One region of the Rahnella sp. ChDrAdgB13 genome, then DNA from elsewhere that is predicted to be linked to it. Evidence: predicted binding sites of a transcription regulator. Region 1 holds the regulator's gene; each other region holds the start of a gene.
The links. Region 1 encodes Fur, which represses iron uptake genes when iron is present. Its sites were predicted from a motif close to ATAATAATGAGAACNACTATCAA; they were not measured.
Positions count from the first base shown of each region.

Region 2: the regulator Fur is predicted to act here: its motif matches at 4,292-4,314, upstream of fes (enterochelin esterase).
Region 3: the regulator Fur is predicted to act here: its motif matches at 5,472-5,494, upstream of gpmA (2,3-diphosphoglycerate-dependent phosphoglycerate mutase).
Region 4: the regulator Fur is predicted to act here: its motif matches at 3,657-3,679, upstream of J8X26_RS22475 (TonB-dependent siderophore receptor).

Region 1 is NZ_JAEMGT010000081.1:7,785-15,682, reverse strand. Features, by position in the region: gene J8X26_RS19510 (methyl-accepting chemotaxis protein) at 1-1,037, opposite strand, end outside; gene fldA (flavodoxin FldA) at 1,449-1,976, shown strand; gene fur (ferric iron uptake transcriptional regulator) at 2,293-2,748, shown strand; gene chiQ (ChiQ/YbfN family lipoprotein) at 2,889-3,230, opposite strand; gene J8X26_RS19490 (OprD family outer membrane porin) at 3,244-4,656, opposite strand; gene glnS (glutamine--tRNA ligase) at 5,126-6,796, opposite strand; gene nagE (PTS N-acetyl glucosamine transporter subunit IIABC) at 6,988-7,898, opposite strand, start outside.
Region 2 is NZ_JAEMGT010000034.1:38,462-46,359, reverse strand. Features, by position in the region: gene J8X26_RS11920 (methylated-DNA--[protein]-cysteine S-methyltransferase) at 1-377, shown strand, start outside; gene gdhA (NADP-specific glutamate dehydrogenase) at 492-1,835, shown strand; gene J8X26_RS11910 (TonB-dependent siderophore receptor) at 1,906-4,176, opposite strand; gene fes (enterochelin esterase) at 4,410-5,741, shown strand; gene J8X26_RS11900 (ATP-binding cassette domain-containing protein) at 5,730-6,533, opposite strand; gene fepG (iron-enterobactin ABC transporter permease) at 6,530-7,558, opposite strand; gene fepD (Fe(3+)-siderophore ABC transporter permease) at 7,561-7,898, opposite strand, start outside.
Region 3 is NZ_JAEMGT010000079.1:799-8,696, forward strand. Features, by position in the region: gene nadA (quinolinate synthase NadA) at 1-787, shown strand, start outside; gene pnuC (nicotinamide riboside transporter PnuC) at 829-1,551, shown strand; gene zitB (CDF family zinc transporter ZitB) at 1,613-2,566, opposite strand; gene J8X26_RS18860 (protein YbgS) at 2,687-3,028, opposite strand; gene aroG (3-deoxy-7-phosphoheptulonate synthase AroG) at 3,234-4,286, shown strand; gene J8X26_RS18870 (hypothetical protein) at 4,382-4,600, shown strand; gene gpmA (2,3-diphosphoglycerate-dependent phosphoglycerate mutase) at 4,689-5,441, opposite strand; gene J8X26_RS18880 (PsiF family protein) at 5,647-5,979, opposite strand; gene galM (galactose-1-epimerase) at 6,142-7,188, opposite strand; gene galK (galactokinase) at 7,182-7,898, opposite strand, start outside.
Region 4 is NZ_JAEMGT010000104.1:57,512-65,409, reverse strand. Features, by position in the region: gene J8X26_RS22495 (LysR family transcriptional regulator) at 1-122, opposite strand, end outside; gene J8X26_RS22490 (chromate transporter) at 246-830, shown strand; gene J8X26_RS22485 (chromate transporter) at 830-1,348, shown strand; gene J8X26_RS22480 (glycoside hydrolase family 3 protein) at 1,481-3,442, shown strand; gene J8X26_RS22475 (TonB-dependent siderophore receptor) at 3,841-5,958, shown strand; gene J8X26_RS22470 (TetR/AcrR family transcriptional regulator) at 6,112-6,702, opposite strand; gene J8X26_RS22465 (HlyD family secretion protein) at 6,741-7,865, opposite strand.

The DNA of each region.
Region 1 (7,898 bases):
ACGTCAGCCACAATGTTACCGCCTTTTTGCGCGGTAGAAGACGCTTCCATCACCAGCTGGCTCGCGTGATGGGCATTGTCTGCGTTGTGTTTTACCGTTGCCGTCAGTTCTTCCATACTGGCTGCCGTTTCTTCCAGTGCAGACGCCTGTTCTTCGGTTCGGGAAGACAAATCATTATTCCCGGCAGAGATTTCGGACGCGCCCTGATAGATGTGGTTGGTACAGTTGCGGATGGTCTGAACGGTATTTTCCAGACTGGACTGCATAACGTTGAGCAACGGGATCAGTTTACCCGCGCAGTTTTTGCCGAACTCTTCCAGATAATGCGTCAGGTCGCCGCTGGCAATTACGGCGAAGTGATCGCGGATTTTATCCAGCGGTTTCACCAGTGCCATCACCAGATAACGGTCGGTCAGCAGCAAAATAAGCAGGCCGAGAGAAAAAGCCGTCAGCAGAATAACTTTGCTGTAATAAGTCAGATGGTTTGATTTGGTCTGCGCCGCCTCGAAATCGACCGCAATCTGCCCGCTGACTTTCGTCATTGAGGCACCAAAATTGCGGCTCAGCGCTGGAACGGTATCGTTCGCCAGCTGATTATAGGCATCGAAATTTTTGCCGATGGCCGCTGAATATAACGGCGTAACGCCTTGCGCGACCAGACTTTCCCAACTGGAGACCAGTTCCTGAACTGACGCTTCATCTAATCCCGGATGCGGAGCCGTTTTGAAACTCGCCAGCGCCTGTGACAGACCATCGAGTGACTGTTTTGCCGTATCAAAAATTTCCTGCCCTTTTGACGGATCCGCCTGGAGCTGCCCCACGGCACGACTTAAGCGTGTCACGGTACGAAAGTACTGATCATTTCCTTTATTGATCAGTGCCATATTGTTGACCAGTTCGGTACTGTTTTGGGTGTTCTGAGTCAGCGTATTCAGGGAGGTGACGGTGTAAATAGACACACTCGCCCACATGACGCAAAAAATGCCCAGAATCGTTAATAATGCGGCCCTGATGGTAATATTTTTTAAAAACTGCACGATATGCCTCTCTCGAAACAGGACTGTTTCTGGTCTGAGGATTGACGGGGATGCGGAGAATCAAGACAGGTAGCCAGCAGGCGTTTGCCCCCGGACATGTTTTGAACACCTCTCCGGGCATCGATTTCTTTATTATGTTGAGATTCCTCTCGCATCATCTATCGGCGTTCAACGGGCAAACTTAAGGAGTGGCGGGAATTATTTCTTAATTTTGCTTTTGCCCTCAATAAGTTTGAGGTTATTAAAAGCACACGAAGGCGATAACACTTAAAAAGATTGCCCGATAAACTTATTCACCAGTTAAGAAGGCGAGCTGAAACATATTCTCCGCCGCGCGAGTTTGCTATCATCTGCGTTATTATTGCCTGCAATGCAGAGCACTTCATTAAGAACAAGAGGTTAGGTAATCTTATGGCCGTAGTAGGTATCTTCTTTGGATCCGATACAGGTAACACCGAAAACATCGCGAAAATGATCCAGAAGCAATTGGGTAAAGATGTTGCAGAGGTGCATGACATTGCGAAGAGCAGCAAAGAGGATCTGGAAAAATTCGATATTTTGCTGATCGGTATTCCAACCTGGTATTACGGTGAAGCGCAGTGTGACTGGGACGACTTTTTCCCGACGCTGGAAGAGATAGATTTCGAAGGTAAGCTGGTTGCGCTGTTTGGCTGCGGCGACCAGGAAGACTATGCCGAATACTTCTGTGATGCGCTCGGTACCGTGCGTGACATCATCGAGCCTCGCGGCGCGGTGATCGTAGGTCACTGGCCAACTGAAGGCTATCACTTCGAAGCTTCAAAAGGTCTGGCTGATGATAAGCACTTCATCGGGCTGGCAATTGACGAAGATCGTCAGCCGGAACTGACCAACGAACGTGTTGATGCATGGGTCAAACAGATCACAGAAGAACTGAGCCTTTCAGAAATTATTGGCTAAAAACCCTGTTGGCCCTGAGGATTTATTCTACAATTGAAGGGCCAAACTATTACTGAAATTAACAATTTAACCGCTACAAAATTGTAACTTTCGGTGGTATCAAGGTACACTGAGTTCATCTGTTTTTTCTATCGATCAAGTCGTTGCATTATTGAATGTGACAGGCATTTTGTGATCTTTATTAACAGGCTACGTTTTTGAGAATCGGCACACTTCCCTTAAACGAAGAATCCTTAAACGACAAATTTTTGTGCCGCCGATGCCACAGGCTGCATGCCTCAACTTGATTAGCACATAGTAACAGGACTGAATCCGCATGACTGACAACAACACCGCACTGAAGAAAGCCGGCTTAAAAGTCACGCTTCCGCGCCTCAAAATCCTGGAAGTGCTGCAAGCGCCGGAAGGTCATCACGTTAGTGCGGAAGATCTTTATAAGCAACTGATTGATATGGGCGAAGAAATTGGTCTGGCCACGGTTTACCGTGTTCTTAACCAGTTTGATGATGCCGGTATCGTCACCCGTCATAACTTCGAAGGCGGCAAGTCTGTTTTCGAACTGACTCAGCAACATCATCATGATCACCTGATCTGCCTTGATTGCGGCCGCGTTATTGAATTCCGCGACGAATACATTGAAGGCCGTCAGCGTGAGATTGCGAAGAAACACGGTATTAAACTGACCAACCACAGTCTGTATCTGTACGGACACTGTGAAGCGGGCGATTGCCGCGAAGATGAATCTTTGCACAATGACAAACCTGCGCAGTAATCTGCACGGTCAGTCCGAATAAATTAACCGCTGAAAGGCGGTTTTTTTATGTCTGTGTTCCAGGATGAGAGTTAAAACGCAAAACCCCGGCAAGCCGGGGTTTTGCGTTCTATGATGATGCTTGTTTCAGATCCCTGCTTTTAGTTAACCGGATTAGGTGCGTTATTGGCTTTGATTTCCTGCCAGATCTTGCCGCAATCCGCCGCATACGCCTGTCCGTCACCGGTCTTACGCGCCGTCAGACAGCGCTGATAATCCACCACGCGAACCGTTTCCTGTTCCGCAAATTTCTGGTGGGCTTTTTCCTGTTTGAGCTTGTTCAGCAATACCTGACAGGAGGCCAGTTTGTCCGGATTGCCTTCTGCCGAATTAATACACGCGCTGTATGCCTCACGCGTTTGAGAAATCTGAGCCTGATCCGCGGTTGGCGCACAACCTGCCAGCACAACGGAGGAAACCACAATCATCAGTAATTTTTTCATCGACATAGCGGCCTCAGAAAATAGTGAATGGAGCGATAACGATGAATTTCACGTCTTTTTCATCCTGGAAAATGTTGCCGTACCCGCCGCCCCAGCTCGGGATATCCGAGTGGTTGTCGTACTGGGTGTAATGCAGTTTGAACAGCGTACCTTTCGCGCGCCCTTCCTGAATGGTGTACAGCGCATCAAGGCTCCAGGCACTTTCTTTCAGGCGCTGGCTCTGATCATAGATGGGATTGGTACTCGGTTTGGCATCCCACGCGTAAACATAAGAACCGCCCACTGCGAAGCCCGGCAGATCCCATTTCGCCAGATCGTAAAGTACACCTGCGTACACCGCTTTTTCGCCGTTAGCGTTGAAGTCAGAACGGTTGTCCCACCACACATCAAGACGTCCGTTAGAAGAAGAATACGTCGGGGTCATGCGTTGTAAAAAATAACCCTGATTCCCCTCAGCTTTGACCATCGTCCCTTCCAGACGCCAGTTGAACTGGCCGGTGGTGTAACCGAAAGTCAGTGCCTGCAACCAGGCCAGACCGTCATACAGGCTGTTCGGATCGTTCTGGTTGCTGATACGATCTTCCGCACCGTAGAACTGGTAGCTGGTGGTGAGCGGATTGCCCATCAGATCAATTTTGTACGACGCTTTGGCGAAGTACTGGTCGACGTAACTTTCTGCCTGACCGAATGCCGCTTCCAGTACGAGATCATTTTTGAAGTCGTATTTCGCACCCAGCGAGTGGATATAGGAAACACCGGTTTTCTTGTCGTTCTGGCGGAAATCATCCATCTCCAGATGCCACGGCGATTTGTATTCATCCGCCCACATGTAGGAGAAACTCAGTTCGCCCGGATCGCCAAAATCATGTTTATACCCGGCTTCAGCACCGCGATAGGTACCCGGCATAAAGCTCCAGTGCGGGGCGATCAGCGTTTGTCCGGTGGGCTGAATGTAACCAGCATGGCCCCAGAATCCGCCGTATTTGAATTTACCGGCCGCTTTGTAGAGGCTGACGCCGCCTTTATCGCCGGAATAGTCTTCGTCATACGCATGGTTTTTGGAGGAGAACGCGATTTCGTTCGGGTGGCCGCTGTCGCTGGCTTCGGCTAATTCGATCGCGGTAAATGCGGCGACGTCGATACCGAACATGTCCCAGGCATAGCCGGAAGAGAAATCAAGGTTCAGGTTGGCGGTCGCGTGCGAAAGGTTGGTGGCGTATTTATCGTAATCGGGGTTATTCACCGTGACTTTTGTGCCGTCAGGGCGGGTTTCTTCTTTGGTTTTGTTCAAATCTTTGCGGTCGCGTTCGCGCTGCCAGTAATACACACCGCCGGTCAGCGTCGAATCATCAATAAAGCCAGCCGCTCTGGCCTCTTCAGGGAACATCATTCCGCCGCCCAACAAAGTGCCAGCCAGCGTGTACATCACAGGTTTCAGGTAAGCCGATCCCCTGCCCCTGTTAAGGTGCTTGTGCATAGAAATTCCTCATTTTGACTAAAAAAAACGTGCAAAACCCAAACGGGTATTAAAAGCGGTCGCCAGAGGCGTAACCGTATAAAGCAGGATTAAGAGTATTTTTCGCGACGCGAATTATCAATGGGTAATTAAACCCTGATGGCTGAAGTATGACAAAGTGCACATAAAGATGAAAAAGTGTAACAAACGAGGAATGCGAAGGTTTAAATCAGTGGACTCTGACAATCGATAACTAAAACAGATAATTAAGTAAAAATCGTATTGACTTAAACGTTTCAGCACTCTGATATTCGGAAAGGAAAGTCCTAAAAAGCAAACATGAAAAATGCATTAATTCGCGCTGAAAAAGAAAATTCCGTGAATTTCTGACGTAAAAAAACGCAGCCGGAGCTGCGTTTAACAATCGTTCATCGGTGACTTACGCGACGGGTTTTGATTCCCAGGTATCACGCAGGCCAACGGTACGGTTGAAGACCAGATTTTCAGCGCTGGAATAGTGGCTGTCAGCACAGAAGTAACCTTCACGTTCAAACTGCAGGCTGATTTCAGCCTGTGCAGCCACCAGAGAAGGCTCAACGAAACCGTGCGCGATCACCAGGGATTCCGGGTTGATCGTGGTCAGGAAATCTTCTGCCTGGCCAGGATTCGCGACGCTGAACAGACGGTCATACAGACGGAATTCCGCCGGTTTGCCTTCAGACGCAGAAACCCAGTGGATCACGCCTTTCACCTTGCGGCCATCGGCCGGATCTTTGCTCAGCGTTTCGATATCGTAAGAACAGAAGATCGTCGTCACATTGCCTTCGGCATCTTTTTCAATGCGTTCCGCTTTGATGACATACGCATTGCGCAGACGAACTTCTTTGCCCAGCACCAGACGTTTGTATTGCTTGTTCGCTTCTTCGCGGAAATCAGCCTGATCGATATAAATCTCACGGGTGAACGGCACTTCGCGCGTCCCCATCTCCGGTTTGCTCGGATGATTAGGCATTTTCACCATTTGCACATCTTCACCGGTAAAGTTCTCAATGATCACTTTAACCGGATTGATCACAGCCATGGCGCGCGGCGCATTTTCGTTCAGATCGTCACGGATACAAGATTCCAGCGCCATCATTTCGACATTGTTATCTTGCTTGGTCACGCCGATACGACGACAGAATTCACGGATAGACGCAGCAGTGTAACCACGGCGACGCAGACCGGAAACGGTCGGCATACGCGGGTCATCCCAGCCTTCGACGATCTTATCCGTCACCAGCAGGTTCAGCTTACGCTTGGACATGATGGAATATTCGAGATTCAGACGGGAGAACTCGTACTGACGCGGGTGGCAAGGGATGGTGATGTTATCGAGAACCCAGTCATACAGACGACGGTTGTCCTGGAATTCCAGCGTACACAACGAATGGGTGATCCCTTCCAGCGCATCGGAAATGCAGTGGGTGAAATCATACATCGGGTAGATGCACCATTTTTTGCCAGTCTGATGGTGTTCCGCAAACTTAATACGGTAGATAACCGGATCGCGCATCACGAAGAATGGCGAAGCCATATCGATTTTTGCACGCAGACACGCCGCGCCTTCAGCGAATTCACCGTTGCGCATTTTTTCGAACAGCGCGATGTTTTCTTCTACGCTGCGATCGCGGTACGGGCTGTTTTTGCCCGGAGACGTCAGTGAGCCACGGTATTCGCGGATTTCATCCGGAGACAATTCGTCAACGTAAGCCAGACCTTTGTTGATCAGCTCCAGCGCGTAGCCGTGCAGTTGATCGAAGTAGTCGGAAGAATAGTGAATATCACCGCTCCAGTCGAAACCTAACCACTGGACGTCGTGTTTGATCGACTCAACGAATTCGATGTCTTCTTTTGCCGGGTTGGTATCGTCAAAACGCAGGTTGCACTGCCCCTGATAGTCTTGCGCAATACCGAAGTTCAGGCAGATAGACTTCGCATGGCCGATATGCAGATAACCATTAGGCTCGGGCGGGAAACGGGTATGAACAGTATTGTGTTTCCCGGTCGCCAGATCTTCATCAATAATCTGACGGATAAAATTTGTTGGGCGGGCTTCAGCCTCACTCATTGTGCAATTCCTCTACGCAACATTGACTCTACAGATAACCTGTTATGTTCCAACAAGCCACGTCGGGAAACAACCGTTACTTGCATAAAATCGTGGTTATCTGCATACCGCGTGTCCGTAAACAATAAAAAGCGGGAAGAGATTGCTCTCTTCCCGCTAAGACTTAACTCAACTGAATCAGCGTCAGGAAATTATTTACCCTGAATCTCAAACAGTTTGGTCTGACCGGCTACGACTGAACCGCTGGCCAGTGAAATCACACCGGTGTAATCATCGATGTTGCTGACCACAACCGGGCTAATCATTGAGCGCGCGTTAGCGTTCAGGTAAGCCAGATCCAGTTCCAGTACAGGCTGACCGGCAGTGACCGTTGCGCCTTCTTCAACCAGGCGGGTAAAGCCCTGGCCGTTGAGTGCAACGGTGTCGATGCCCATGTGCACCACGATTTCAGCGCCGGAAGTGGTTTCCAGGCAGAACGCATGGTTGGTGTTGAAGATTTTCACCACGGTACCCGCAGCCGGAGCGACGACTGTTTTATCCGTCGGACGAATCGCGACACCATCGCCTACCGCTTTGCTGGCGAAGGCTTCGTCTGGCACCTGATCCAGCGCCACGATGTCACCGGTAACCGGAGCCACCAGCGTTTCAACGACCGCTTTAACGCTGTTTGGTACAGCCTGCGGAGACGCTTTCACAACCACGGGGGCTGCTGCGCTGCCTGCCGCAACCGGACCACGCGCCATCACTTTCTTCATTGCATCAGCCAGAGATTCCGCTTTTGCACCGACGATAACCTGAATGCTTTGTTTGTTCAGACGAACAATACCGGACGCCCCCAGACGTTTGCAGGCTGCATCATCAACAGTACCAGCATCTTTCACGTTCAGACGCAGGCGGGTAATACAGGCATCAATACCTTTGAAGTTATCAGAACCGCCCAGTGCGCTGATGTAGCTCACGGCCAGCTGGTTCAGACCTTCTTCAGTATTGCTGTTCGCTTCCGGTTCACCGATATGGTCGGCGTCGTCTTCACGGCCCGGCGTTTTCAGGTTGAACATGCGGATAATTACGCTGAACAGTACGAAGTAGATGACGAAGAACA
Region 2 (7,898 bases), on a different contig from region 1:
TGAAACTGGGCGAAATGATGGAAGACCCGACGTTTCCCATTTTGCTGAAAACCGAACAACAGCTGAATGAATATTTTGCCGGTAAACGCACGCGCTTTGAGCTGGATCTTGATTTCACCGGCACCGAGTTTCAGAAAGAAGTCTGGGCGGCGCTGCTGGAAATTCCCTTTGGTGAAACGCGTAGCTACAGCGATATCGCCCGACGTATTGGCCGCCCGAAAGCCGTTCGTGCTGTGGGTGCCGCCAATGGCCGCAACCCGATTTCCATTGTCGCGCCGTGCCATCGCGTGATTGGTGCGTCCGGAAAACTCACCGGTTTTGCGGGTGGTCTGGATAACAAAGCATTATTACTTAAGCTGGAAGGCCGTAAATCCTAGGGTTTTTATCGGGTAAATAAATCACTTGATGTCCGCTTGTCAGTCGATGCATAGTCAAAAAATAAGCAGCAAATAACAAAGACAACATCACTTACGAAACGGAGTTTTACCCTCATGGATCAAATTCATTCCCTCGAACAGTTCTTATCCTCAGTTCAGCAACGCGACCCGCATCAGGTCGAGTTTTCTCAGGCCGTTCGTGAAGTCATGACCACGCTCTGGCCGTTCCTCGAACAAAATCCTCAATACCGGCGTTCTTCTTTATTAGAACGTCTGGTGGAACCGGAGCGCGTGATTCAGTTCCGCATTGCGTGGGTTGATGACAAAAATCAGGTACAGGTAAATCGCGGCTGGCGCGTGCAGTTCAGCTCGGCCATCGGCCCGTATAAAGGTGGCATGCGTTTCCACCCGTCGGTCAATTTATCAATTCTGAAATTCCTCGGTTTTGAACAGACGTTTAAAAATGCGCTGACCACGCTGCCAATGGGCGGCGGGAAAGGCGGCAGTGATTTCAATCCGAAAGGTAAAAGCGAAGGCGAAATCATGCGCTTCTGTCAGGCGCTGATGCTGGAACTTTATCGCCATCTGGGCCCGGACACTGACGTACCGGCGGGCGATATCGGCGTCGGTGGGCGTGAAGTCGGTTATATGGCGGGGATGATGAAAAAACTCTCCAACAACACTGCGAGCGTGTTCACCGGTAAAGGCCTGTCGTTTGGCGGCAGTCTGATCCGCCCGGAAGCCACCGGTTATGGCCTGATTTATTTCACCGAATCCATGCTTAAACGTCACGGTCTGGATTTTGAAGGCATGCGCGTGGCGGTGTCCGGCTCGGGTAACGTGGCGCAATATGCAATTGAAAAAGCCATGTCGCTGGGCGCGCGCGTGATTACGGCGTCAGATTCAAACGGCATCGTGGTCGATGAAGCCGGTTTCACGCCGGAAAAACTGGCGCTGCTGGCGGAAATTAAAGCCAGCCGTGACGGACGTGTCGCTGACTATGCGAAAAAACTGGGACTGAAATACCTGGAAGGCCAGCAGCCGTGGAATGTGCCGGTAGACATCGCGCTGCCGTGCGCTACCCAAAATGAGCTGGGCGTGGAAGCGGCCCGGGTGCTGATCGGCAACGGCGTAAAAGCCGTGGCGGAAGGCGCAAATATGCCGACGACCATTGAAGCCACTGACCTGTTCGTTGAAGCGGGCGTGTTGTTCGCGCCGGGTAAAGCGGCCAATGCTGGTGGCGTGGCGACGTCCGGGCTGGAGATGGCACAAAACGCCGCGCGTCTGAGCTGGAAAGCTGAAGAAGTGGACGCACGCTTACGTCACATCATGCTCGATATTCATCATTCATGCGTGGAGTATGGCGGTGAAGGCAAGCAGACGCAGTATGTGCGCGGCGCCAATATCGCCGGTTTCGTGAAAGTCGCGGATGCCATGCAGGCGCAGGGCGTGCTGTAACCTGAAAGTCCGTTGCAGAAACAATATAGCCACCTTTGCAGGTGGCTTTTTTACAGGTCAGAGGCTGAGCTTAGAAGTGCGTGTTCAGGCTCATGTAGAAAGTCCGGCCCGGTTCGTTGTAGGTTGCTGCACCCGCGCCGTACATATAGGCGTTAGTGGTGGCGTTACCCACGGTCTGGGCATTACCCGCGCGGAACTGACGCTTGTCGAACACGTTATCAATACCGGCGGTTATGCTGACATTTTTAGTCGCAACGTAGGTGCCGCTCAGGCCGACCACTGAATACGGGCTGACTTCATTCTTCTCACTTCCGGTTACGGCTTCACCTTTGTAGTTGTATTTTTTCGGCTTCTGACGGCCATACCAGGTCAGGGTGGACTGCACGGAGAAATCTTCCGTTGCCTGCCAGCTCAGCGTGGAGTTGATCGTAAATTCAGGGATGATCGACAGATAATCGCCGGTCTCTTTGTTTTTACTTTCAATCATGTAAGTCCCGTTGTTATTCCAGGAAATGGTACTGGTGACCGGAATATTCAACGTCCCTTCCAGACCCTGAACGACGGCTTTAGGAACGTTTTGCCATTTATAAACGTCGGTGGTGCCCGTCGTTGATGTGCCGGTTGGCAGATAACCCGCCTCGATTTTGTTGCGGTAATCGTTACGGAAGTACGTCACGCCTGCCTGATAGCCGTTGCGGTGGAACTCAAGACCGATCTCTTTGTTGATGCTGGTTTCTGCATCGAGATCTTTATTCCCTACCAGATAACAGCCACCGCCGCTGGCGGCACAACCCTGGCCTTTACTGTAAAGCACGTAGTTCGGGTTGGTCTGATACAGGCTTGGCGCTTTGTAGGCACGCGCGATCCCCATTTTCAGCGTGAAGTCATCGCCCAGTTCCTGAGACAGGTTCAGGGAAGGACTCCAGTTATTGCCGACAATAGAATGATGATCGAAACGAAGGCCCGGAACCAGCATCGTGCTGTCGGTCAGTTCGATGTTATCTTCCGCAAACAGCGAGAAGATTTCCGCCTGCGAATACGGGCTGCGACCGGTGCTGTCGATACCGTCAATGGCTCCGCCGAGCATAGACTGAACGTTGGAAGACGGGTCTTTCATCTTTTGCTGGTTCCATTCAGTGCCCAACGTGGCGGTTTGCGGCACGCCTAAATCAAACGGAATGCTGACTTCGCTGTGCGCAAGAATGTCGCCCAGCGCGATGGTGTTGAAGCTGTCGTCAGAGAAGATCCCCTCCGTGCCGCCCGCCAGACCTTCATCCATGCGTGAGTTACGGGTTTTTTCGTACTGCACATAGTTGGTGGTGGAAACGCCGTTGTCCCATGCGCCTTTGTACGTCAGGGCGTAGGACTGGCGGTAAATACGGTTGGTCTCTTTGCCGTACATACTTTTAACCAGCGCACTGGTATTGGTGTTTTGCGTGTCACCGGCGTACAGGTTGCCCTGACGGCTGTTGGACACCTCAAACTCAAGTGACTGCATGCGGGCGAAATCCCAGTGCAGCATGGCGTCGATATTTTTATTGATGACGCCTTCGCGACCGGCCGGAACGGTGTCGGCATAGGTGCCGGTGCGTTCGGACTGATGGCCGTCGTTGATATACTGCGAATCAGCCTGTGTTTTGCTGTAGCCGCCAAACAGACGGAAACTGAACTGGTCGCTGAGCGGGCCGGACAGGCTGAAATCGGTGCGTTTCGTTGAACCTTCTTCTTTATGCTGTGGCGCGTTCATGTAGGTATTCCATGAGCCGTGCCATTCGCTGGTGTCTTTTTTGGTGATGATATTCACCACGCCGCCCGCCGCACCGTTGCCATAACGCGCGGCCGCCGGGCCGCGGATCACTTCGATGCGATCAATCATATCTGGCGGAACCCAGCTGGTATCGCCGCGGGTATCACGCTCGCCGCGCCAGCCCTGACGCACGGAGTTACGGCTGTTCACCGGTAAACCGTCGATCAGGATCAGGGTGTTTTCCGGGCCCATGCCGCGGATATCAATCTGGCGGTTGTTCCCGCGCTGTCCGCTGGTGGAGTTACCGGTCAGGTTTACGCCGGGCATGGTGCGGATCAGTTCGTTGATGTCGCGTGCCGGTGGGCGTTTTTGGATTTCATCAGACGTAATGGTGGAAACACCCGGAGCCTGAAGATTTTGCTGTGCAGCGGTGACGACCAGCGTGTCTTCGGTTTTTTTCGGCGTTTCAGCGGCCGTAGTCCCGGTTTCTGTTGCGGTTGTTGCGGAGGTTTCTGCTGCGCTGACGGGGAAAGTAAGCGCTGATCCCAGCCCGATTAAGGTTGCCAGCGAATAGTGTGGTAGCCTGCTTTTCATGTCGGATTCTGCCCTGAAATTCCATCCTTTCCTGAAAAATAGCGAGATTGAACAGGAGGATGGCCTGTTGTGTGTGTAGTTTTTGTTGACCCGCGTTACGGGCGGTAACACACTATTGCAAATAAAAACAATTATCAATTAGATTCCCATTCCTAATTTGTAGGGAAAGTGTAAAGCGCCATACCGGGAATGTTTTTTCTTGTCTGCCAGAAGGCTGTAAAGCGTAAAAAATGATGAAATATCAGCATCCGCAAAAACCTGCGGCTCAGGCCATGTTGTTGGAACCTCTGGCTGGAAGTGCCGCGTGGTGGAATGAAATTGCTGCGCGGGGAACGCCGTGGACGGAACCTTCGCGCGAAGGTTTTTATCGTGTGACGTTCTTCTGGCGGGATCCGCAGGGCAACGAAACGACGTCGGAGACCCAGCGTGTCTGGATCAACATCAACGGCATCACCGATCACCATCAGTCGTCGCCGCCGCAGAGTTTGCAGCGGCTGGCCGGAACGGATGTCTGGCACTGGCAGACCGAATTGCGTGCGGACTGGCGCGGAAGCTACAGCCTGATCCCACGTACCGAATCCGGCGCTGAATTTCCGCAAAATAACGATGATTATCAGAGCATGCTTGCCGCGCGTGAATGGTGGAAAAACCTCTTCCGCCACGCGACGCACGATCCGCTGAATCCGCATCGCCCGTGGCCCGGTGCAAAATCCCATGCGTTGTCCGGCCTGCATATGCCGGAAGCGTTGCCACAGCCCGCCTGGGAAAAGTTTGATCTTGATGGCCCGAAAGCGCCGCAAGCTCCGGCGGCGTTACAAACATTCCGCTGGAAAAGTGCGCGTCTGGGGAATATGCGAAACGTCTGGGTGTTTACCACCGGCGAAAGCCAGGAGCCTGCCTTGCGCCCGCTGGCGATCCTGCTCGACGGCCAGTTTTGGGCGAAACAGATGCCCGTCTGGCAGCCACTGACGCAGCTCACGCGCGAAGGGGCGCTGCCCGACGCGGTGTATGTGCTGATCGATGTTATTGATATTCAAACCCGCAGCCGCGAGCTGACCTGCAATCCGGAGTTCTGGCTGGCGGTGCAGGACGAGTTATTGCCGCAGGTGAAAAAACGGGCCGCGCACAGCGATAACGCGCAAAAAACGGTGGTCGCGGGGCAGAGTTTTGGTGGCCTTTCGTCGCTGTATGCCGGTTTGCACTGGCCTGAACGTTTCGGGTGCGTGCTGAGTCAGTCGGGGTCTTTCTGGTGGCCGCGCCGCCATCGTCAGCAAGCCCGTGATGATCAGCAAGAAGCGGAAAGCATCCTGTCGCAGGTTGAAAAAGGGCTGGGGGAACGCAGCCATTTGAAAATCTTTATGGAAGCCGGCAGAAACGAAAAGCTGATTTATGACGTGAATAATCAGATGGAGGCGCTGCTCAAACCGACCCCCAATCAGGTGCGTTACCGGGTGCTGGAAGGCGGGCACGACGCGCTGTGGTGGCGCGGCGGTTTGCTCGACGGCCTGTGCAGTCTGTGGGATGAGACGCGGTGGGCCGCCGGAGATCCTCCGTCAAACGGCTAAATTGCCGAGCGGAATAATTAACGGCGTATGTGACACCGGGCAGTCGATGATTGAGCAACGCAATCCGAAAACCTGCTCAATCAGTTCCGGCGTCACGATATCGGCAGGCGCGCCTTCTGCGAGGATTTTTCCGTCGCGCATGGCGATAAGATGCCCGGCGTAGCGGCAGGCCTGATTCAGATCGTGCAGCACGACGACCAGCGTCCGGCCATTTTCCTGATTCAGGCGACACATCAATTCCATCAAATCAATCTGATGAGCGATATCCAGCCAGGTCGTCGGCTCGTCCAAAAGCAATAGCGGCGTTTGCTGCGCCAGCACCATGGCAATCCACACCCGCTGCCGCTGCCCGCCGGACAGTGAATTTACTGTGCTTTCCGCCAGTTCATAAACTCCGGTTGCCCGCATCGCGTCATCGACTGCCTGCGTGTCCAGCGCATTCCAGCGGCTGAACAGATTCTGGTGCGGATAGCGCCCGCGACCGACCAGATCGGCCACCGTGATATCACCCGGCGCGGTCGAACTTTGCGGTAATAAGCCCAGCCTTTTTGCCACGTCTTTCGTGCCGTAATCGCCAATCAGTTTTCCGTCGAGAAAAACCGTGCCGGACTGCGGCTGCATCAGGCGGCTCAGCGTACGTAATAACGTCGATTTTCCGCAGGCGTTAGGCCCGATAATCACCGTTAGTTTTCCTTCCGGGATCGACACCGATAAATCCCGCGCAATGACTTTTTTGTCGTAACCGAGCGTCAGGTTCTGCGCATACAGCGGTGAAAAATATTCAGTCTTCATGAGCGGCGGGACTCCCGGATGAGCAAACCAATCAGATAAATACCGCCGAGACTGACGGTGAGCACGCCGACGGGCAGTTGATAAGGGAGGAAGAGACGTTGCGCCGCGACGTCTGCGGCGAGCAGCAGCAGTGCGCCGGTCAGCGCGGCAAAAAATAACGCGTGCTGCTGGCTGGCGCACAGGCGTCGGGAAATCTGTGGTGCCACCAGCGCGATAAAGGAAATGGGTCCGGCCAGCGCCGTCGCGGCGGCGGTTAATGCCACACCCGCCAGCATCAGCAGCAGGCGTGAACGTTCCACCGGGACACCCAGCGCGCACGCGGTATCGTCACCCATTTCCAGCAAACGCATTCGCGAGGAAAGCAGCCGGGCGAGGAACAGAGCCAAGACAATCAGGGCGATCACCGGCAGGCTTTTTTCCCATGTAATTCCGTTGAGCGAACCCGCATGCCATAACCCGGCGGTGAGCGCAGACTCAAGCGAGGCGTTGATAATCAGCCAGGTATTGCCCGCAATCAGCAGTGCACGCACACCGATACCGACGATAATCAGGCGGAAGGTTTCGACGCCCTGACGCCATGCCAGCGCATAAACCAGCAGCGCACTGACGATGCCTCCGGCCATGGCGCCGATCATGGTTTCAGCCTCGCTGGCGTTGAATAGCACGATGGCCAGCAGAACGCCGCTGTAGGCGCCGGTGTTAAAACCGATGACGTCCGGGCTGCCCAGCGGATTTCGCAGCAGCGACTGGAAAATCGCGCCGCTGACGCCCAGTGCCGCGCCGGTGATCAGTGCCATCACCACGCGCGGCAGACGCCACTGAGTCACAATAATATGCAGATTTTTTGGGCCATCGCCCAGAAGGGCGCTGACAACCTGAGCCGGTTTCAGCGCCAGCGTGCCGCTGCCCAGCGCAAATATCGCCAGTAAGAGTGTGCATAAAGCTAACCCCAGCGCTGTCAGAAATGGCCGCGAAATTAGCGTGTTTTTTTTCAGCGTGCGGGATTCAGATAATATCTGGCTCATGGCTAACCTCTGCGCAATCCGCCGGGGCGGCGAACCAGAAAAATAAGCACCGGCGCGCCGATAAAGGCGACGACGACTGAAACCCGCAACTCACCGGCGACCAGTAGCCGTCCGGCGATATCTGCCGCAAGCAACAGCGTCGGCGTGAGGATCAGCGTCCACGGCAACAGCCAGCGGGGATCCGCACGGCAAATCCAGCGCGCCATATGCGGCACCATCAGCCCCACAAATGCGACAGGGCCGACGGCTGCTGTCGCGCTACCGCATAACAGCGTGATGGCCAGTAATCCCAGCAGCTGGGTCGTGATGATTTTAGTGCCCAGCGCGGTCGCCAGTTCAC
Region 3 (7,898 bases), on a different contig from region 1:
AACGGCCAAAATCCTCAGCCCTGAAAAAACGGTTCTGATGCCGACACTCAACGCGGAGTGCTCTCTGGACTTAGGTTGCCCGGAACAGGAATTCTCGGATTTCTGCGACAGCCACCCCGATCGTACCGTTGTGGTCTACGCTAATACCTCGGCGGCAGTAAAAGCCCGGGCGGACTGGGTCGTCACTTCAAGCATTGCGGTAGAACTGATTGAATACCTCGATAGTTTGGGTGAAAAAATCATCTGGGCTCCGGATCGTCATCTCGGAAATTACGTGCGTAAGCAGACCGGGGCGGATGTCCTCTGCTGGCAGGGCGCCTGTATCGTCCATGACGAGTTTAAAACCCAGGCGCTGACCCGGATGAAAGGTTTGTACCCGCATGCGGCCATACTGGTACATCCTGAGTCCCCTCAGGCGATCGTCGATATGGCGGATGCCGTCGGTTCCACCAGCCAGCTGATTCAGGCCGCAAAAACGTTGCCGCAAAAACAGCTTATTGTGGCAACAGATCGCGGTATTTTTTACAAAATGCAGCAGGCGTGTCCGGATAAAGAATTGTTCGAAGCGCCGACAGCTGGTGAAGGCGCCAGTTGCTGTACCTGCGCACATTGCCCATGGATGGCGATGAACGGCCTGAAAGCTATTGCTGAAGGGCTGGAGCATGGTGGGGCAGCACATGCGATCGAAGTCGATGAAGCGCTGCGAGTGAAATCACTGATCCCGCTGAACCGGATGCTGGATTTCGCGGCTCAGCTGAAATTACGGGCGCAAATCAAAGCGCTTTAAGCCGAAGGCATTTTCAGAACAATTAAGGGAAGGACGTGATGATGGATTTCTTCAGTACCAGCAATATTCTGGTTCATATTCCTCTTGGAAAAGGCGGGTATGACCTGTCATGGATCGAAGCCGTTGGCACCATTTTTGGTCTGCTTTGCATCTGGTACGCCAGCAAAGAAAAGCTGATCAACTATGCGTTCGGTCTGATCAACGTCACTTTGTTTGCGATCATCTTCTTCCAGATCCAGCTTTACGCCAGCCTGTTGCTGCAGATCTTTTTCTTTGCTGCCAACATTTATGGCTGGTATGCGTGGAGCCGTCAGACAGCCGATCAGCAAGCCGAGTTGCAAATTCGCTGGTTGCCTCGTGGGAAAGCGCTCATCTGGGGCACAGTGTGTATCGCGGGAATTCTGCTGATGACGTTTAACATCGACCGCGTATTTGCCGCGCTCACACTGGTGGCGGTGAATGTGATGCAGGCGCTGGGGCTGAATGTCAGTATGCCAGAGCTTCAGCCCGATGCGTTCCCGTTCTGGGATTCATCCATGATGGTGTTGTCGATTGTCGCGATGCTGCTGATGACGCGCAAATATGTCGAAAACTGGCTGCTGTGGGTAGTGATTGATGTCATCAGCGTAGCGATTTTTGCCTATCAGGGCGTTTATGCCATGGCGCTGGAATATGTTCTGCTGACGCTGATTGCGCTGAACGGTTCGTGGCTATGGATCAAAAGCGCGAAGCAAAACGGCTCGCAGCCACTGCAAACGGCCTGAATCCGCTTCAACAAAACGCCTCCGTCGCGGAGGCGTTTTGCTTGCTGCAATCTATGAACAATCAGTGATGATGGTGTGCGTGGCTGTGACCATGATGGTCGTGTCCGGCGCTGGTCGCCGGAGTTTCATTTATCCCGCAATCTGGCGTTTCACAGCGACCATATTCCATCTGAATCGTCGCATGTCCAATACGGCATTTCTCCAGCAAATGATGCTGAATGCGATCTAACAACGCATCGTGATCGTGCGGCGGGACGACCTGCACATGCAGCGTCATCAGGCGCTGCTCACCAATCTGCCAGACGTGAACGTGATGAACATTACGAACTTCAGGAATGCTCATCGACAAATCACGGCGCAATTTATCGATATCAATTTCTTCCGGCGTCCCTTCCAGCAGCTCATGAAAACTTTCACGTAACAGCCGCCAGGCATTGTTCAGCACCAGACATGAAACCAGCACCGACAGAATCGGGTCGATGGGTGTCCAGCCGGTATACATGATGATCAGCGCCGCCGCCACCGCACCTATTGAGCCCAGCAAATCGCCCAGCACGTGCAGCGCCGCAGCGCGTACGTTGATGTTGGCTTTTTCCTGCCCCTGATGCAGCAACCAGAATGCCAGAATATTGGCAAACAGCCCGGCAATAGCGATCACCAGCATCGTGGTGCCCATCACCGGCTGCGGATTGAAGAAACGGGCGATGGCCTCCCATACGATCAGTACCACAATCACTAACAGCGCGGCGGCATTCACGAAAGCCGCCATGGTCGTCAGGCGCAGATAGCCAAAAGTATGGCGTGAGTTCGGTTTACGTTTCGCAAAACGCACTGCCATTAATGCCACCAGTAACGCAGCAGCATCCGTCAGCATATGGCCGGCGTCTGCCAGCAAAGCCAGAGAGCCAGAAATCAGCCCGCCAATGACTTCCGCAACCATAAAAACCACGGTCACAAGGAAAGCCAGCAACAGACGTCGGCTATTTTTATCCTGCGGTAACAGGGAAGAAGACATAGTTATATTCGCAAAAAGTATGAACAGAGAGGAAACAATAGCGTAATCATGGCATGTTGCAAGACAGGGAGCAGAAAGGAAAAAGAGGAACGAATGTTCCTCCTTTATGTACTTTTAAAATTAGTTACCGGTGGCTTTAGACTGATTGGTGCCAGGAACCTGATCCGGGCAACGACCGTCCTTACACATGGCTTTTTTGTGGTCGACTGTTTTTTTGCTCATATCTTTATGTGCTTTGGTAGTCGACGTGTGTTTCTTTTTGTGAACTTCATTCACGGGCTTATCTGTTTCATTGATTTTGCTGTTATCGACCCCGTTAGGTGCGATTTTCTGCACTGAACCCGGGCTGTTAGATTGATTAGCAGAACCATTGTTTGAACCGGTATCAGCGCCTTCTGCAAAAGCTGCACCTGAAGCCAGGGCCATTGTTGCGGACAGTAAAATAATGGCGAGTTTCTTCATAACCTTTATCTCCATTTTCGGGTTGTTGTTCGCTGTGGGTAATGTGTCTCCATTGAGATAAAAGCTTAGCTAATGAATTTATGTCTTAAATCAAAATGAGACTATTCGTAAGTGTAAAAGTAGATTTACACCGACACCCAATCCGGCTAGATTGAACGCGGTCAGCGTTTCGCTTTGTCTCTTATGAACACCCAATGGAACAGTTATGAATTATCAAAACGACGATTTACGTATCAAAGAAATTAAGGAACTTTTGCCACCTGTAGCGTTGCTGGAAAAGTTTCCCGCCACTGACAAAGCGGCAAAGACGGTGTCTCATGCGCGCAATGCGATTCATAAGATACTGAAAGGAAACGACGATCGTCTTCTGGTAGTCATCGGCCCTTGCTCAATTAACGATCCTAAAGCCGCTAAAGAGTACGCAGCACGTCTGCTGAAAATGCGCGAAGAATTGCAGGGTGAACTGGAAGTGGTCATGCGCGTTTACTTCGAAAAACCGCGTACGACTGTTGGCTGGAAAGGGCTGATCAACGACCCGCACATGAACAACAGCTACCAGATAAATGATGGTTTGCGCATTGCCCGCAAATTGTTACTGGATATTAACGACACCGGTCTGCCTGCGGCGGGTGAATTCCTGGACATGATCACGCCACAATATCTGGCTGATTTGATGAGCTGGGGCGCGATTGGCGCACGTACTACAGAATCTCAGGTTCACCGTGAGCTTTCCTCCGGTTTATCCTGCCCCGTAGGTTTCAAAAACGGCACCGACGGCACCATCAAAGTGGCGATCGACGCGATTAACGCAGCCGGTGCGCCGCACTGTTTCCTGTCTGTGACCAAATGGGGCCACTCCGCAATCGTCAACACCAGCGGAAATAACGACTGCCACATCATTCTGCGCGGCGGCAAAAAGCCAAACTACAGCGCGCAGGACGTGCTGGAAGTGAAAGACGGCCTGAAAAAAGGCGGCCTGCCGGCTCGCATCATGATCGACTTCAGCCACGCCAACAGCAGCAAACAATTCAAAAAACAGATGGAAGTCTGTGAAGATGTTTGCGGTCAGGTTGCCGGTGGCGAACAGGCGATTATGGGCGTGATGGTTGAAAGCCATCTGGTCGAAGGCAATCAGAGTCTCGACAGCGGCGAGCCACTGGTTTACGGCCAGAGCGTGACCGATGCGTGCATTGGCTGGGAAGATACCGAAGTGTTGCTGCGTAGCCTTGCGAACGCAGTCAAAGCGCGTCGCGGTTAATCAGTCACAGCAATTCTGAGCTGAGCCCCGTTAAGGCGGGGCTTTTTTGTGGCTGTAAGAACGCTGTCATCGTGTGATGCCAAAAGAGAATATCTATGCTGATTTATAACGTTTTTGGCCGGTATCTGGGGGTTAAAAAGACGCCGGAGGGCTGGCAGGTCTTTCGTGCCGAGATGACCGAGAGAAAATTCTCGCGCCTCTACGACATCATCATTCCTGACGATATGACTGAAGCGGAAATCCCCGGCTGGCTGGGCGATATTTTTCACGAGTCAGCGACGGAATTGCATCCTGACGTCTGGCGTATCGAGTAATGTTGGTTTTGCGCCGGGTCAGACCCATAAAAAAAGGCATGCTTTCGCATGCCTTTTTTGCATTTCTGATGAGCTCAGAAACCGCTAATTACTTCGCTTTACCCTGGTTTGCCACGGCCGCGGCTTTCGCTGCGATTTCATCGGCATTGCCCAGATAATAACGTTTGATTGGTTTGAAGTTTTCGTCGAATTCGTAAACCAGTGGAACGCCGGTAGGGATGTTCAGTTCCAGGATTTCGTCTTCGCTCAGGTTATCCAGATATTTAACCAGCGCACGCAGGGAGTTACCGTGCGCAGCAATAATCACACGCTCGCCGCTTTCGATGCGAGGTTTGATGACATCAGTCCAGTAAGGAATAACGCGGTCGATGGTCAGCGCCAGGCTTTCTGTGGTTGGCAGCTCTTCAGGTTTGAGTTTGGCATAACGCGGGTCATGGCCAGGGAAGCGCTCATCAGCACGATCCAGTTCTGGTGGAGTCACAGCAAAACCACGACGCCATTGTTTAACTTGCTCGTCGCCGTACTTCTGTGCTGTTTCAGCTTTGTCCAGACCCTGCAACGCGCCGTAATGACGTTCGTTCAGTTTCCAGGATTTCTCAACCGGCAGCCATGGCTGGTTCAGTTCGTCCAAAACGCTCCACAGAGTATGGATGGCACGTTTCAGCACAGAGGTGTAAGCGAAGTCAAATTGGAAGCCTTCGTCTTTCAGCAGCTGACCCGCAGCTTTTGCTTCAGTACGGCCCTTGTCGGACAGTTCAACATCATGCCAACCGGTAAAACGGTTTTCTTTGTTCCACTCACTTTCACCGTGTCTTACCAGCACCAGCTTGGTTACAGCCATAGCTAAACTCCTCAGTTAACTGAATTTTCAATGATAACAGTTATCATTATAGGGTCTGGGCATCACGATCGGCAATCTGAATGTATTCAGGAAACCTATGCGTGACGCCCGTTTGTCTTAAACATAACGAATTTGCTGTGGCGATGTAAAACAAAACGCGCAGACGGTCACCCGGACAGCGCGTTTTGTGCAAAAGGACAGCGGATTAGCTGGCTTTTTTCAGGCAGGTACTCATGAAGGTTTTGCGGGCGTTGCCTTTAAGTTCTTGTTTCGCAGCATCAGCATTACAGGTTTTCATCTTTTTCTGCTGAGGATTCATTTTATCGTCTGTTTTGGCCTCGGCTTTCAGGCAGTTGCTCATGAATTTTTTGCGCTCATCGCCCTTAAGCGATTGTGTGGTGGCCTGCTGATTACAGTCGGTCATTTTCTGGCGCTGCTCAGTCTGAGCGGGGGAAGGCACTTTTACGGGATCCGCGGCCAGAGCAGAACCCGCCGCACACAAGGTCGCCAGCAGGGATAACACAACGGGTAAACGCATAACGAACTCCTTTTTGAACGTCCTTTTCGCAGGACACTCTCTAAGCGTAGATGCGGGAGGCGGCTTTAGCTGAAAAAGTGCTGACGCAGATGCGTCATCAGTCACAAATTTGCAGAAGGGAAAGCGTGAAGGGCAGGTTGGGATGAGCCTGCCCCGGGAAGATTACAGCGCGAAGAACTGATAAGTGGTGGCGGATTTGTACGTCTGACCCGGTTTAATCCAGCAGCTTGGCTGCGGCCAGGTCGCGTGGTTCGGGCTGTCCGGCAGGAATTCACTTTCCAGCGCAACGCCGCTGTAGCTGGCATATTCGCCGCCGCTGCGGTTTGGCGTGCCACCGAGGAAGTTGCCGCTGTACAGCTGCACTGCCGGTGCCGACGTGAACATCGTCATTTTGACTTTGCCATCGGCTGACCACAAATGCGCAGCCGGATTGCTGCCGGTATTGCACGAGCGGTTGAGCAGATACGCATGGTCATAACCTTTCACCCGTTGCTGATCGCGATCCTTGAGGAAATCTTTCGCCAGCGTTTTTGCGGCGTTGAAATCCATACCGGTATGTTCAACCGGCGTCGGATCGGCGCACGGAATACCGTCGCTGTCGACCGGCAGGAAGCGGTCAGCAAACAGTTGCAGCTTGTGCTGTCGCGCATCGGTGCCTTCACCGTCGAGATTGAAATAAGCGTGATTAGTCAGATTGACCGGGCACAGCTTATCCACCGTCGCTTCATAGCGGATTTCCAGACGGTTATCATCGGTCAGCTGATAATGCACTTTGGCCGTCATATTGCCCGGATAACCCTGATCGCCGTCGGCTGAAAACAGCCCGAACGTCAGCTTCTGCGCGTTTTGCTCAAGAATTTTCCAGCGACGCGCATGAAAACCTTCCGGGCCGCCGTGCAGCTGATGTACGCCCTGATTGGCGACGACCAGATGTGGTTTGCCTTCAATCTCGAACTGCGAGCGGGCGATGCGGTTGGCGTAGCGCCCGACGGTCGCGCCAAGATAGGCGCTCTGATTCATATAGTCGTGCGGTGTCTGGCAGCCGAGGAGCAGTTCGCGGGTCGAGCCGTCAGCCAGCGGCAGCGTAAAGGATAACCAGGTCGCGCCCCAGTCCATGAATGTGGCGGTTGCGCCCGCCGCATTCTGTAGCGTCACCTGTTCAAACGGCTGGCCATCGGGTGCCAGCTGTGTGTTTTCAGGTTTTAACATATGCCAGCCCCCTGGGAAGCGGTGCAAACGTAGAAGGTTTCTTTCAGGCCGCTGTAGGCGTGATATTGCTGCTCAACGGCGTGACGGACTTTGTCTACCATCTCTGTCGGAACGAGTGCCACGATGCAGCCGCCGAAGCCGCCGCCGGTCATGCGCACGCCGCCTTTATCGCCAATCACTTCTTTGACGATTTCCACCAGTTTGTCAATTTGCGGAACGGTGATTTCAAAATCATCGCGCATGGAGGCGTGAGATTCCGCCATCAGTTCGCCCATGCGTTTCAGGTCGCCGCTGGCCAGTGCGTCAGCCGCTGCCAGAGTACGATCGTTTTCAGTGATCACGTGACGTGCACGGCGTGCAACCACCGGATCCAGTTCATCCTGAATGGAGAAGAACAGGGCAGGGTCTACGTCGCGCAAGGCTTTCACACCGAAGAAGCGGGCGGCTACTTCGCACTGCTCGCGACGGGCGTTGTATTCGCTGTCAACCAGACCGCGTTTCACGTTGGAGTTGATGATCACCACGGCTGCGTTTTCCGGCATAGACACGGCGCGGGTTTCCAGTGAGCGGCAGTCGATCAGCAGGGAATGGTTTTCTTTACCGAGAGCAGAAATCAGCTGATCCATAATCCCGCAGTTGCAACCGACGAACTGGTTCTCTGCTTCCTGACCGTTCAGTGCCAGCGCCACGCCGTCCAGCGGCAAATCATA
Region 4 (7,898 bases), on a different contig from region 1:
CCCTGCAACAGGCGCGTCAATGGCGGCTGCTGAATAAACAATAGTTCGGCAGCGCGGGTAATACTGCCGGCTTCCACCACGGTGACAAAGGCGTTAAGCCGTTTCAGTTCGATCATTGCCATACTCACAGGGTATCTATCCGCGTTATTAAAGGCATTAGACATCATGTCACGACTGCGCGCATGATCCGTAACGAAATTTACGCCTCTGGCGGCTTTGAATTACATTTGAGGGAGAGTGTCGAGATGGCCGATTACACGCAGGAAAAAATCATGCTCAGTACCGAAGACCAGACTGCGCCCGCACCCGATTGCGGACAACTTTTCATGGGCTTTTTCATTTTGGGTCTGACGGGCTTTGGTGGCGTACTGCCGATGGCACGGCACATGCTGGTGGATAAACGCCGCTGGCTGACCGCTGCACAATTCACCGAATTGCTCGGGCTGTGCCAGTTTTTGCCCGGCGGTAATATCATTAATTTGTCGGTCGCATTGGGGATGGAATTTCGAGGGCTGCGCGGTGCGCTTTCCGCCATTCTCGGACTTATTCTCGCGCCGACGATTTGCGTCGTGCTGCTGGGTCTGGTCTATGCGCGTTATCAGAATGAGCCGCTGGTAGAACATCTGTTCGCCGGTATGGCCGCGGCGGCGGCGGGATTACTGTTATCCACGGGACTCAAAATGCTCGCGCCGCTGTGGGGAAAATGGCTGCAACTGGCGCTGGTCGCCGCGGGCGTCATCGCCATCGCCGCGTTCCGTATCCCGATGCTGCCGGTCATGCTGGTGCTGGCACCGGTCAGTATTTTTATCTGCGCAAGGAGTAAATACTGATGGCCGTTTTACTCTCACTCGCCCTGCTGTTCACCGAGCTTTCGCTGCTGGCGTTTGGTGGCGGAAATACCATTCTCCCCGAGATGCAGCGCGCAGTTGTGGATATCCATCACTGGATGAGCGCGCAGGAATTCAGCGCCCTGTTTGCCCTGGCGCAGGCTGCGCCGGGCCCGAATATGATGATCGTGCCCCTGATTGGCTGGCAGGTTGCCGGGTGGTCCGGGCTGCTGGTTTCTTCGCTGGCAAAATTCGGCCCGTCTTCCATCGTGACAATTATCGTCATGGGCGGCTGGAAGCGTTACAAAGATAAACCGTGGCGTCAGCTTATTCAGCGCGGGCTGGTGCCGGTCACCGTCGGGCTGGTGGTCTCCAGCGGATTGTTAATCGCCAAAGCCTCCGCCACCACAATGACCCTCGCCGGTGTGATTGCGCTGTGTACCCTGATGGCGCTTAACAAACGCATTCACCCGCTGTGGGTGCTGGCGGTGGGCGCGGTATTGGGGATGGTGCTGGGCTGAATTATTTTACGGGGCGCAATGCCCCTATCCCCTGAGGATTTTTATTTGCGAACCCGGTCGCAATATCCAGCCCGCAAATAGGTTATTGATCGATGATTGAGTATCTATATATATCAATCATTAAGGATGATAATGAAGATCAAACCTCTGAGCCTGGCTGTTTCTGCCCTGCTACTTTCCTCCCCGCCCGTTTTCGCCAGTGAGACTCAGCCTGAACTCAGCCAGCGTGAAACCACGTTACTGACCGTTGACGGCCTGAAATTCAAAGACCTCAGTCACACCGGCAAACTTGAACCCTATGAGGACTGGCGGCTGACGCCTGAAGAACGCGCAGCGGATCTGGTAAAACGCATGACGCTTGAAGAAAAAGCCGGTGTGATGATGCACGGTTCCGCGCCAACGGCTGACAGCCCGATCGGCGCCGGTACCCATTATGATATCGCAGCGGCGGAAAAAATGATTTCCGGGGCGAAGGTCAACAGCCTGATCACCCGCCTTTCCGCTGAAGACCCGGCGCTGATGGCCGAAGAAAATAATAAATTGCAGCAGATTGCTGAAAAAACGCGGCTCGGTATTCCGGTGACTATCAGCAGTGACCCGCGTAACTCGTTTGAATATCTGACCGGCGCGAGCACGGCTTCCGGCAAATTTACCCAATGGCCGGAAACGCTCGGGCTGGCAGCCATTAATAATGAAAAACTCACCCGCCGTTACGCCGATATTGTGCGTCAGGAATACCTGGCAGTCGGTATTCGCGAAGCGCTTTCGCCGCAGGCGGATCTGGCAACCGAACCCCGCTGGGCGCGCATCAGCGGAACTTTTGGCGAAGACCCGGCGCGCGTGCATAACATGGTGCGCGGTTACATTGAAGGGATGCAAAACGGCGGCGATGGTCTCAATTCCGGCAGCGTCATTTCGGTGGTCAAACACTGGGTCGGTTACGGCGCAGCGGAAAACGGCTACGACAGCCACAATGTCTACGGCAAGAACGCCGTCTTCCCCGGCAATAATCTCAAAGAACATATCTACCCGTTCACCGGCGCGTTTGAAGCCAACGTCGCCAGCGTCATGCCCACCTATTCCATCCTGAAAAATGCCATGTTTGAAGGCAAACCGCTGGAACAGGTCGGTGCCGGATTCAGCCATCAGTTACTGACCGATATTCTGCGCGGGCAATACGGCTTTAAAGGCGTGATCCTCAGCGACTGGCTGATCACCAATGATTGCAGCGATGAATGCCTCAACGGTGCGCCGGAAGGAAAAGAACCGGTGCCGGGCGGCATGTCGTGGGGCGTGGAAAACCTGACGCCGCAAGAACGTTTTGTTAAAGCGGTGAAAGCCGGTGTCGATCAGTTCGGTGGCGTGACCGATTCGCAACTGTTGGTGAACGCGGTTAATGAGAAACAGCTGACAGAGCAACGTCTGGACGAATCCGTCACCCGCATTCTGGTACAGAAATTCCAGACCGGCCTGTTTGAAAATCCGTATGTGGACGCACAGAAAGCGGTGCAAACCGTGGGCCGCGAGAGCTGGCAGAAAGAAGCCGATGCGGCGCAACGTCACTCCCTGGTTTTGCTGCAAAATACCGGTGACCTGTTGCCGCTGAAAAAAGGTAAGAAAGTCTGGCTGTATGGCATTGACCCGAAAGCCGCACAGGCCGCAGGTTTCATCGTGGTGGATGCGCCCGAAAAGGCGGATATCGCGTTGATCCGCGCCCATGCGCCTTATGAGCAAACGCATAAACAGTGGTTCTTCGGCAAACGTCACCACGAAGGTTCGCTGGCCTTTACGGATGACAACGCCGATTATCAGGCCATCGTGAAAGCCAGCAAAGCAGTGCCGACCGTGGTGACGGTGTATCTCGACCGCCCGGCCATTCTCACTAACGTGAATGACAAAGCGAAAGCGGTTATCGGTAACTTCGGCGTCAGCGACGCGGTGCTGTTCAGCCGCCTCACCAGCGGCGAGGCTTACACCGGCAAGCTGCCGTTCGAGCTGCCTTCATCGATGGAAGCCGTTTTGAAACAGAAGTCGGATATGCCGCACGACAGCGAATCACCGTTGTTTGAGATTGGCTTTGGTCTCGCCCGGTAAACTGTCTTTCAACTTCCTGCCGTCCCGGCATCTGCCGGGACGGTGCTTTTGAAAACTGGCCCTGTTCCCTCCGTTTCTCCCGCACATTTGTAACAGACATCAGCCCGCAAAACTTTCCCTCTGCTCGTTAAACAAACAAAAAGGCCATTCATTTCATGCGGATAAAATGTCGCCACTTCACACTTTTTGCAGAAAGTTCACTTGAACTTGTAAAATAATAATGATAACAATTATCATTAAGTTTAACATTCGTCTCGTTTTAGTTAATCCCTGTCATTTTCTGTACAGGCGCTTTAGTACGGAACGTTGTTGGCTTTTGGGTTTACACACACGCATCAATACACTCGCATCAATTAATTACCCGATTATTTATCGGGTTATTTATAGGGACTATGAATATGTTGTTGGCTTTCCCCCTCAAACGCTCGGTGCTTCTGTGCGCTATGGCGCTGTCCGTTCCGGCAGCTTCTCTTGCAGCCGAAGATACCGTCGTTGTCAAAGCCGCGCCTGCTGATACCGCAGATGCTCCGACGCAGGGTTACAGTGCGAAAACCAGTAAAAGCGCGACCAAAACGGATCAGCCGTTAATCACTACCGGTCAGGCGGTTTCTGTGGTCACGCGTCAGCAAATGACTGACCAGAACGCCACGACCGTCAATGCGGCCCTGAACTATACGCCGGGCGTTTTCACCAACTTTGCCGGTGGTGCAACGCGTTATGACACCATCTCCCTGCGCGGTTTCCACGGCGGTGACGTCAACAACACCTTCCTTGATGGCCTGCGTATTCTGAGCGACGGCGCGACCTACAACTCCATTCAGGTTGATCCGTGGTTCCTTGAGCGTATTGATGTGGTCAAAGGCCCGTCTTCTGCGCTTTACGGCCAGAGCATCCCCGGCGGTGTGGTGATGGAAACCACCAAACGTCCGCAATTTGCTGAAGAAGGTCACTTCCAGCTTTCCGGCGGGACACAAAACACCAAAGGCGGCGCGTTCGATTACACCAATGCGCTCAGCGATACGCTGGCATTCCGTCTGACCGGTATGACCCGCAGCAGCGACACGCAGTACGATCATCAGCGCGAAGAACGTTATGCGATCTCCCCGCAACTGCTGTGGACGCCGGATGAAAACACTTCCCTGTTGCTGCGCGCGTATCTGCAAAAAGATCCGTCCGGCGGTTATCACGCCGCCGTTCCGGCCGACGGCAGCCTGTATGGCCAGAAACTGAGCCGTGGCTTCTTTGACGGCGAAAGCACCTACAACCAGTTCAAACGCTGGGAACAAATTTACAGCTACGAATTCCAGCACACGTTTAACGATGTCTGGTCATTCCGACAGAACACCAACTACACCCATTCCAATACCGAACTGGATCAGGTATATCAGGCAGGCTGGAACGCGGATCGCACGCTGATGAACCGTTACTATTCCGGTGAGAAATCGTCCCTCGATACGTTTGCTATCGATAACCAGCTGGAAGCTGATTTCGCCACCGGCGAAGTCGCGCACAAAGTGGTGCTGGGCTTTGACTATTCTCACTTCATTAACGACGTGAAATCTGACGGCGCTTACGCCGAAACGCTTAACCCGTACACCGGCGTTGGCGGTGATGCACTGGATTATTACAGCCACTCACGCGGCAAAAACCGTTACGAGCAGATGGGCACTTATCTGCAAGATGAGATGAGCTGGAACAAGTGGTATCTGACCCTGTCAGGCCGTTACGACACGCTGAAAACCTCCAGCCGCAGCTACGAAAGCATCTACGGCGTACAGAGCAACAGCGAACGTAAAGACGAACACTTCAGCAGCCGCGCTTCCCTGTTGTATGCCTTCGACAGCGGGATTTCTCCGTACGTCAGCTACAGCCAGGCAATGACACCTTCCGCCCTGCCGGGCGCAGATGGCACGCTGCTGAAACCGATGCAGAGTGAGCAATACGAAGCGGGGATCAAATACCAGCCGGTGGGTACGTCCGATATGTACACCGCGGCGCTGTATGACCTGACGCAAAAAGACGTGGGTAACCGCGTGGTTGTGGGCAGCTACTACGAGCCGGCGGGTAAAATCCGTTCACAGGGTCTGGAACTGGAAGCCAAGAAACAGGTCACCGAGCGTTTCAACGTGATGGCGGGTTATACCTACAATAAAGTCCGTATCCGCGACGCGGCGGAAAACAACGGCAACACGCCGTACGTGACGCCAAAACAGATGGCTTCCATCTGGGGTCAGTACAACACGCCAATCGGTGTGGATCTGGGCGCTGGCGTTCGTTACATCGGCACACAATGGGCGGATAACGAAAACACCCGTCACATGCCTTCCGCCACGCTGGTTGATGCGTCACTGCGTATGAATCTGGTGCAGTTCAATCCGCAGCTGAAAGGCGCGTATGTGCAGCTGAACGCCAACAATCTGTTCGACAAGAAATACGTCGCGGCCTGTTACGGCACCAGCTATTGCTACTGGGGTCAGGAACGTACCGTGGTCGCCACTGTCGGTTATGATTTCTGATAGCTTTTTCAGCTCCTCCCCCTGCGAAGGGGGAGACTGGGAGGGGGTTTTAAGGGCTAACACCTTGTTTAAGAAAACCTTAACTTTTTGATTTAGAAATTAATACCCCACCCCAACCTTCCCCTTCGCAGGGGAGGGAGCGATTCTGAGAGTTTATTCTTCCGGCAAATTTAGCCGCGCCATCAGCGCTTTCTTCGCACTTTCCAGCAACGCATCCGACGCCTCGCGATCGGGTTCGCATCGCGCCAGCGATAAACTGCCCATCAGCTCCGAACTGACTGACACCGCCGTCGTCTGCGGATCTTCCACGCCCATTTCAGTCAGCTGGCGGATAATCATGCCGCGGATTCTTTCAATCCCGCGCGCAAATTCAGCCTGACAAGGTGCCGACATGCGGGGCGTTTCTGACGCCAGCGCGGAAACCGGACAACCCTGCGCGCGGTTGTCGCGATGCCACGGGGAAAGGTAGAAATCGATATAGCCCGCCAGTTGTTGCTGCGCGGTCAGTCCCTGATTATTTTTCTCCCAGCGCAGCATCACCTGATTAAACATCTGCTGAATGGCGGCTTCGATCAGGGCGTCTTTCGAGGCAAAGTGCGCATAAAACCCGCCATGTGTCAGCCCGGCTTTGCTCATCACGCCTGCCACGCTGACCTGCAACGGCCCTTTGGCGCGGATGGCTTTCGCAGCTTCCTTCACAATCCGCTCGCGGATTTTAGGCTTATGTTCACTTTCGTAGCGCATAGTAAGACCCTGATAATCGAATAAATTGCTGCCTCAGTTTACCTGACCGGTTCCGTTAACGAAACGCGCGCATCGACAGACAGACCCGGCCTCAGTGCGCTGGCTTCCGGCTGACCGGGATCCAGACGAATACGCACCGGCACGCGCTGGACAATTTTGGTGAAATTGCCGGTGCCGGGCTCAAACGGCAGCAGGGCAAACGTTGATCCGGAACCGGGCGCAAGGCTGTCCACTTCCCCGCGGAACGTCACGCCGGGCAACGCATCCACCTGCACATCGGCTTTCTGGCCGGGCTGCATTCTTCCGGTCTGTGTCTCTTTAAAATTGGCGGTGACGTAAATCCCTTCATCGGGCACCAGCGCCATCAGCCGCTGGCCGGGTGTCACATAATCCCCGACCTGCACCTGACGGTTTCCGACCACGCCATCCACCGCCGCAAAAATTGTCGTATGGTTGAGATCCTGCTGCGCCAGATCTTCTGCCGCCTGCGCTTTCACCACCGCCGCATTTGCCAGCGCCAGCGCCGCTTCAATTTCAGCGCGCTGCGCGTGCGTCACCGCCGCCTGATTTTGCGCGACATTCAGCATGGCAGCCGCGTGTGCCGAGGTCTGTTCCGCCGTCACCGCCACGGTTTTATAGCGATCCGCATCATTACGGGACGTCGCGCCACTGACCGCCAGCGACTGATACCTTTGCTGCTCGGCCTCGGCGTGCTGTTGTTCGGCTTTCGAGGAGCGGATGGCGGTTCGCGCCGCATCGATTTGCGTCAGCGCCAGCTGTTCCTGCGCCTGCTGGCTGAGCAGCGCCGCCTGCTGCTGCGCGACCTGCGCACGGGCATCATCCAGATCGCCCCGCGCGGCGGCCAGACGCGCCGTAAATTCTTCGCTGTCGATAAGCACCAGTTTATCGCCGGCATGAACCTGCTGGTTATGCCGCACCAGCACTTGCGACACAAAACCTTTCACTTTTGGCGCAACGGTGGTCGCGTCGGCCGTCAGATACGCATCGTCGGTGGATTCTGAAGAAGGTGCCGCCAGCAGCCAGGCCGCCCCGCCGAGCGCCACAGCCAGAGCAACCGCACTGACCACCCAGATACGTTTTGATCGCTTATTCACTTTTGACTGCGGGGTGACAACCTCACCACTCACTGTTGCTTCGCTCATTTTTTCTCGCACCTCATTGCATGATGGATATCA